DNA from 2 places in the Shewanella zhuhaiensis genome. Region 1 is predicted to be linked to the other one. Evidence: riboswitches for the same ligand, from Rfam matches in the RefSeq annotation. Region 1 holds a riboswitch; the other holds the start of a gene.
What was found. A riboswitch is a leader RNA that binds a small molecule or an ion and turns the genes downstream of it on or off. The one in region 1 is predicted to bind thiamine pyrophosphate.
Positions count from the first base shown of each region.

Region 2: it holds a riboswitch for thiamine pyrophosphate, as region 1 does, so the genes downstream of both, MJ923_RS17985 (TonB-dependent receptor) here and thiC (phosphomethylpyrimidine synthase ThiC) in region 1, are expected to answer to the same signal.

Region 1 covers NZ_JAKUDL010000002.1:645,375-649,560, forward strand. The annotation lists gene MJ923_RS08480 (hypothetical protein) at 511-1,758, shown strand; TPP riboswitch at 1,890-1,988, shown strand; gene thiC (phosphomethylpyrimidine synthase ThiC) at 2,280-4,186, shown strand, end outside.
Region 2 covers NZ_JAKUDL010000008.1:67,745-71,930, forward strand. The annotation lists gene MJ923_RS20905 (PaaI family thioesterase) at 1-639, shown strand, start outside; gene MJ923_RS17980 (YcfL family putative periplasmic lipoprotein) at 720-1,118, shown strand; TPP riboswitch at 1,283-1,388, shown strand; gene MJ923_RS17985 (TonB-dependent receptor) at 1,446-3,635, shown strand; gene MJ923_RS17990 (hypothetical protein) at 3,693-3,953, shown strand; gene pnuC (nicotinamide riboside transporter PnuC) at 3,957-4,186, shown strand, end outside.

The sequences.
Region 1 (4,186 bases):
GTTAATCTAACATTCACTTTCCGCAAACACCACAAAAAAGAGTACAAGTGTACGCTTAAATATTTTTATCTGTTTTAAATCAATGTATTGAATCGCATGTTTTTGGGCAAAGCAAAATCTCACCCCTTTAAGATAGGCAGCAGGCTGCGCGAGATGATAACCAATCAGGAACTTTTGCAGCTTGCCTCTGTTCAAATAGCGATATGGTTAATGGCGGCTTTAAGCGGGTGATTTATCAGGCGCTGCAATTAAGTTCGCCTGGTAAGTTCAGCTACTGGTTTCAGGGCAAAAGAAGCGACATTGGCACCGGATTCTGGGCACAGTTCACAGTCTCAGGTGCACTGAAGGCTGAAGCTCGAGCAAGAAACTAAGCCCCCAGCACAAATAAAGCAAAACCGAGCCCAGCCAAAAGGCCAGAAAATCAGGGAAAAGCTCACGCAAGAGCCCAGGGAAAAGGAAAGGCGTTTGACCAACAGCAGTAACAGCAATGACTCCAGCCGCAATCCCCAATTGAAAACACCGGGTATGCAGGATGCGTGCATTCAATCCGGTGGCCACGAAGCATGTGCTGAAGAGGATAAATCGAACGGATTGGGCTGCTCCTTGCCACCTGCGCCGCAGCCTATGTATGCCCATCGGCACTGCCATCAACAGGACAGGCTGGATGATGGCTCAATGGCACCGCTGAGTCTGTTTGCAACCCGAACCCCAAATGAATTGCCTCAGCTGCGCTTAACATCGACGGCTTTGCCTGTACGAGACGGTGACAATCTTAACCCTGGTATTGAATGCACTGACCATGAAAGCGGTTCAGCGTTGTTTCCCGCCTTCACGGCCCTTACACAACGGGAAGCCGGATCCGTAACGCAAGAAGACACAGTAAGGCAGGATGAAACCCAGACGCGAGACAGAATCGACGTTAGGCAGACACTGCCGCTTAAATTGCTGCTGCCCGTTACCCTGGTGCACCTTGCCGTTTTGGGGCTGCTTGCCTGGCAGTTGGCACCGCAGCTGGGTTCATTAAGCGCGGTGCTGGATGAGCGCGCCAACCAGCCCAAGGCGTTGCAATCCTATTTGGTGTTCAGCGCGCCAAAACAGCCAATTGAACAGCCGCCAGAGGCGAATCCGGACCCCGCTGCAGTCAAACTCCAATCCAAACCCGAACCCGAACTCGAACAGGTTAAGCGTGTGCAAGTGAACGAGCAAAAAACGCCTGTCGAGCCTGCCTTGGCTGCAGCGCCAAAAGAGCCTGACCCTATCAAGGATGAACCGCTTCCAGCACAGCCTGCAGTTGAGCCGGTGCAGAAGGCTCGGCGGGAATCTCTGCCGCCGATAGAGACGCCCGCACCATCTGAGCAGAGTCAGCTTGATTTCTCGACCCCCGCCAGCCGTTTTATGGCGCGCCAAAACGCTCAGGCGTTGAATGCCTTATCGCAGAGTTACGCCGACGAGCAGACCGTTCACATGAATGCGGCGGGGCGTGGCATGTCAGAGCTACTGCCCGAGATGGAAGTGCTGCTGGTACCAAGTGCCGATGATTTCTATAAACCCAATACCCTGGACTCCGACATCGATCCCAATCGCATCGTGAAATCCGGCGATACCTGCTATCGGGTGGTGAAGGTGCCAACGCCCATTAATCCCCATGCCGAGAATCTGGGTTTTCCGTTTCGTTGTGGTGAGGACAGGGTAAAAAAGGCGCTTAAAGAAGGTATCAACAAGTACCTTGCATTGATGGGCAAGCAAGATTTGCGTTGAAATATCTTCATTGCAAAGGAAGCTAATTGGTATATGTATATAAAAATAAGTTGATTAACGCTTCACTGCTCATATGAATAAATTTCCCCTTCGTGGCTATTGTCATTGGCCTTCGCTTAAGCCTATACTGCCAGCACTTGTCGGAGTGCCTTAGGGCTGAGACCGTTTATTCGGGATCCGTTGAACCTGATCAGGTTAGAACCTGCGAAGGAAACAAGCATCAAATCCACCCCAGTTAGCGTCAGCAGCTTAAGCCGGAAAATAAACCGGAAAATAAACCGGAAAATAAACCGAAAGATAAGCCGGAACATGAGGCGAAAGCCCGCCGCAAGCTGAAGACTAAAGTGGCCAGCAACGAAACATCTCAGCTGAAATACGCGGAGAGTTTGCCAGGCAACCGGGGTGAATGAGACGCCAGACAGCGCTGAAAACACTGCAAAACTGTCGTCGCCGCTGATTCAACTGCTCAATTTTCTCCCCCGACAAGCAACTCCATTTTGAAACCAAAAGTGAGATTGCTGATGTCAAACCGCCGCGAAACCCGTAAAGCAGCCCAGGACTTTATCGATAACTTAAAGCCGCTGCGCCGCCCCAATTCCGAAAAGATTTTCATTGAAGGCTCACGGCCTGATATCCAGGTGGGCATGCACCAAATCCATCAAACCGATACCCGCATTGTGAACGTGCGCGGCGAAGAAACCTTTGAGGCCAACCCACCCATCAAGGTGTACGACTGCGCCGGTCCCTATTCAGACCCCGATGCCGACATCAATGTGCGCCGAGGCCTGCCCAAGCTGCGTGAAGGCTGGATTTTAGCGCGTTCTGATACCGAAGAGCTTAACAGCGCCTCATCCAACTTTACCCAGCAGCGCCTCGCCGATGAGGGGCTGGATCACCTCCGTTTTGACGTGCTGCCAAAGCCGCGCCGCGCCAAGGCAGGTAAGTGGGTTACCCAGCTGCACTATGCCCGTCAGGGTATTATCACCCCTGAGATGGAATACATCGCCATTCGCGAAAACATGGCCCGCGATGAAGTCACCGATGAGCAGCTTAACCGCAAAAAACCAGGCGAAGCCTTTGGCGCTCTGGTGGGCAAACCCATTACCCCTGAGTTTGTCCGTGACGAAGTAGCCCGCGGCCGGGCGATTATTCCGGCCAACATCAATCACCCCGAAGCTGAGCCGATGATCATTGGTCGCAACTTTTTGGTGAAGGTGAATGCCAATATCGGTAACTCGGCGGTGACTTCTTCTATCGAGGAAGAGGTGGAAAAACTGGTGTGGTCCACCCGCTGGGGCGCAGATACCGTGATGGACTTGTCCACCGGCCGTTATATTCACGAGACCCGCGAGTGGATAGTGCGTAACTCACCGGTGCCTATTGGCACTGTGCCCATCTATCAGGCGCTGGAGAAGGTCAACGGTATCGCCGAAGATCTTAACTGGGACGTGTTTCGCGACACCCTGATTGAGCAGGCCGAGCAGGGGGTGGATTACTTCACCATCCACGCGGGCGTGCTGCTGCGCTACGTGCCCATGACTGCAAAACGGGTGACCGGCATAGTGTCCCGCGGCGGCTCCATCATGGCCAAGTGGTGCTTAAGCCACCATAAAGAAAACTTCCTCTACACCCATTTCCGTGAGATCTGCGAACTTTGCGCCGCCTACGATGTGTCTCTGTCGCTTGGGGATGGCATGCGCCCGGGCTCCATTGCGGATGCCAATGACGAAGCCCAGTTTGCTGAGCTCGAAACCCTTGGGGAGCTGGTAAAAATCGCCTGGGAATACGATGTGCAAACCATCATTGAAGGCCCGGGCCATATTCCCATGCAGCTCATCAAGGAGAACATGGACAAGCAGCTTCAGCACTGCGACGAAGCGCCGTTTTACACCCTGGGCCCCCAGACCACCGACATTGCCCCGGGCTACGATCACTTCACCTCAGGCATTGGCGCGGCCATGATTGCCTGGTATGGCTGCGCCATGCTCTGCTACGTGACGCCCAAAGAGCATTTAGGCCTGCCCAACAAGGAAGATGTAAAACAAGGCCTTATCGCTTATAAGATTGCCGCCCACGCGGCCGATGTGGCCAAGGGGCATCCCGGCGCGCAAATCCGCGACAATGCACTTTCCAAAGCACGGTTCGAGTTTCGCTGGGAAGATCAGTACAACCTCGGGCTCGATCCGGATACCGCCCGTGCTTATCACGATGAGACTCTGCCGCAGGAGTCGGCCAAGGTGGCCCATTTCTGCTCCATGTGCGGCCCCAAGTTCTGCTCGATGAAGATCACTCAGGACGTACGCGACTATGCAGCGAGCTTAGAGAACGCAGCGAGCTTAGAGAATGCGGCCAACAAGCACCCCGACGCAGTGCAAACGGTCGAGGTGGGCGCGGCAGAAAGCTATGCCAAGGCGGGTATGGACAAGAT
Region 2 (4,186 bases), on a different contig from region 1:
TCCAGCAACATTGCCTTTACCCGCGCCATTGCCTATCAGGACAGCATAGACGAACCCATCGCCCATGCGGTGGGCTCCTTTATGCGCATCAGTCCGGAAATGGTCGGTGAGCAGTTCCGCGGCGCCCTGCTTGAAGATGATATAGTGCTTGGGCCGGAAGTGACCGAGCTTTCTCACTGTCAGGACGAAGCCACCCGCTCAGCGCCCATGGACGTCAAAGAAATCGTTCGCCGGGTTACTGAGCTTAATGACTTTGGTCATCTGTTGGAGCAGGTGCCTTACGCCCGCTTTATCGGCATGGCGGTGGAGCGATTCGGGGATGAACTGGTGTGCCGTTTGCCGGCGCGGGACGCCAACATTGGCAACCCAGTGCTGCCTGCTATCCATGGCGGCGTGATTGCCGGTTTTATGGAAATGTCGGCGATTGTGCAGCTGATGGTATTCATGCAAACATCCAGAGTGCCCAAGGTGGTGGACTTTTCCATCGACTATCTGCGGGCCGGGCTGCACAAGGACACCTTTGCCGAGTGCATCATCACCCGCCAGGGGCGCAGGGTGGCTAATGTGAACATTAACTGCTGGCAAACCAACCGTAAGCAGCTGATTGCCACCGCGCGTGCTCACTTCCTTATCGATTGATAACGCGGATAGCAAGGTCGATAAGCTTGGATTCAGCAAGGTCGTGGCACTCTGGTGGAATTCGTTAATCGGGAGGCAAGATGAAAAAAGGAATGACATTGTTGCTGGCAGCTGTGCTGGCCATGGGTGTGGCAGGCTGTGCCAAACATACCGCCGGGGTTTCTGTGGCCTCCAGCGGCGAAACCCGGGTCGATAACGCCACTTTTGGCCGCGAAGTCTCGGTAACTAATCTCAGTCTGCTTGGCAGCGGCGATATGCTCAAAGGGACGGCGCTCATCGCCAGCAAGGTTTCGACCGATCTCAGGCTGCAATACAAGTTCAGCTGGTATGACGCCCAGGGGATTTTGGTTGAAGGGGAAGGCCAAAGCTGGCAGTCCCTTAAGTTGCATGGCATGCAGCAGCAACAGGTCAGCAGTGTCGCGCCCAATCAAAGCGCCAGCCGCTTTGAAGTCTATGTACGTAAGGCGTTTTCGAACTGATCTTCGGCGCGTGAATAACTGAAAACATCGGCTTGGCCGGTGTTTTTTTATGGGCCGAATTCATCCCACCTGGCCGCTGGTCACAAAAATGGCGCCACTGCGGTAAATTTCATCAAAGCCGTTGCAACAAAAGTATCATCTTTGTGATGGATAAGCGTATAATTGGCCGTGCCAAGGGGTGTCCGCCGCAGGCGGACTGAGATGTCTACCGACAAACCCTTAGAACCTGATCCGGCTGATACCGGCGTAGGAATGGGCCTAAGATAGCAACGTATATTCTTGCCGCTCCGAGCTTGCCGGATCTCAAACATTTTTGTTGAGGTCCCCATGTTTACACCATCCCGCAGTTCCCGTTTCCCCTTGTTTGGTCTGGCGCCGGTCGCCCTGGCCGTGGCATCTGTGATGTCACCTGTGGCTATGGCCAATGAGCCTGCCGCTGAAGCGCCCATGGAAGTGATGCTGGTCACCGCCGATTTCCGTGGTCTGGCGGTTGAAAAAATTCCCTCCAGTGTCACCGTAATTGATGCGCAGAAGCTTGAAGATGAAGGCGCGCAGCACTTTGAAGACATTCTTGGCGCCGTGGCCAACTTCAACTGGTCCGGCGGCACCTCGCGCCCGCGTTATTTCCAAATTCGCGGTGTGGGTGAGCAGGAAGAATACAAGGGCGCTCCGAACTCCTCTGTGGGTTACCTGATTGATGATATTGATCTTTCTGGCCTTGGTATGGTGTCGTCCATGTACGATATGCAGCAGGTGGAAGTGTTGCGTGGTCCCCAGGGCACCCGCTATGGCGCCAATGCGCTGGCGGGCTTGATTTACCTGAAAAGCAACGACCCCACTGAGCAGTTTGAGCACGGCGCTCAGCTGAGTCTGGGTTCTGACAATCTGCGTACTTTCTCCGGCTTCAGCTCGGGCCCTATGATGGACTCGGGTGAGCTTTTGTACCGGGTGTCGCTGCAACAGCACAATCAGGATGGTTTCCGCGACAACCTGTTCCTTGACCGCTCCGACACCAACGAGCGTGATGAACTGAGCCTGAGAACCAAGGTGCGCTGGTATGCAAGCGATAACACCCAGGTGGATTTCACCCTGCTGCATGCCGACTTTGACAACGGCTACGATGCCTGGACGCTGGACAACAACGGCTTTAATACCCTGACCGATCAGCCCGGCGTGGATGCCCAGCGCACTACCGGGATTGGCCTTAAGCTCAATTACGACGGTTTCAGTTCTGCCGAACTGACCTCGCTCACCAGCTTTGCCGGCACCGACCACAGACACGCCTACGACGGTGACTGGGCCAACCCAGAATATTGGGCCAGCCGCGAGTGCGAAGCCTATGACGATAACTGGAATGTGATTGGCACCGAGCCCTGCGTGTACGACTACACCTGGGATAAGCGCGGCGATCGCACTACGGTATCCCAGGAATTTCGTCTGGCGAGTAAAGAGGAAGGGCGCATTTTGGGCGGCAGTACCGACTGGCTGCTTGGCCTTTACGGCATGCAGTTGAATGAAGATAACGATCTCGCCTCTTTCTACAACGGCTGGGCTGATGAAACCCTGCGATCCGAGTACGATGCCCGTAACCTGGCAGTATTTGGTCAGCTTGATACCGACTTTGGCGATGGCCTGAATCTGTCGGTGGGAGCCCGGGTTGAGCGCCGCGATGCCGATTACGTGGATGATGCCGGTGATGCCTTCAGCCCGTCTGAAACCATGTGGGGTGGTCATATCGCCCTTGGCAAGCAGCTGAATGACAGCCATAACCTCTATGGCCGAATTGCCCGTGGTTACAAGGCTGGTGGTTTTAATATGTCGCTGCCGGCCGAGTTTGCCGACAAGAAAGAGTTTGATACCGAAGTCCTGTACAACTACGAAATAGGTCTCAAATCCAGCTTCCTCGATGGCAACCTGGGCACCAATCTGGCAGTCTTCTTCATGGATAGGCAGGATCAGCAGGTTTCTGCATCGCAGCAGGATCCAGAGCGGCCACAGCGTTTTATCCTGTTTACTGAAAATGCCGGTAGCTCAACCAATTATGGCGCCGAGCTCGATGCCAACTGGTACGCCACCGACAATCTGCATTTTTATGGCAGTCTGGGCTACCTCAAGGCCGAGTACGGTGATTACAGCTATCAGGACAAATACGGCACTGTGGTTGATCTCAGCGGCCGTGAGCTGGCCCATGCGCCAAACTGGACCTGGTCTGTGGGTGCCACCTGGCGTGGTGACAGCGGCTTTTTCGCCAATCTCAATGCCAATGGCAAGAGCAAGTTCTACTATTCTGACTCCAATGACTCAGTGTCAGAGGCGTACTCTGTGCTCAATGCCCGTGCCGGTTATGAAGGCGATACCTGGTCTGTGTATCTGTGGGGCCGTAACCTGCTCGATGAGCAATATGGTGTCCGAGGCTTCTACTTCGGTAACGAGCCAGACAATGGCTGGGCCGATAAGCAGTATATCCGCTATGGCGACCCACGCAGTGTGGGCCTGACTGTGGATGTCAGACTCTAAACCAGACGGCACTTTATCTTTTATCCGGCGCCTGCGGGCGCCGTTGGAGACAAGCACATGAAACTCACCGCTGAAATCAGCATGTATCCCTTGCATGAAAACTACCTTGAACCTATCCGCTGGTTTATCGGTCGCCTGGACAGCTATCCCGGCATCACCCGTCGTACCAACGCCATGGCAACTCAGATTCAGGGCGACTATCAGGAGGTGATGACCATGCTCGCCACCGAGATGCAAGCGGCCCATGAGAAGTTCGGCAAGGCCGTGTTTGTGTGCAAGTTCATCGGCGGCGCCCTGGACTTGTCCCACTCGGAGTAAAGCATGCAAGCGGATTTTTGGGGCTGGATTGGCGGCGCCCTGCACAGCGCTTTTGGTGAAATGCAGGCGTTGTCAGTATGGGAAGCCGTGGCCGTGGTGTTGGCGCTGGCCTACCTGCTGCTGGCAATGAGACGCAACCGACTTTGCTGGGCTGCGGCCTTTGCCAGTACAGCCATCTACACAGTGCTGTTTTACGAAGTGGCGCTATTGATGGAGTCGGCGCTCAATGTGTA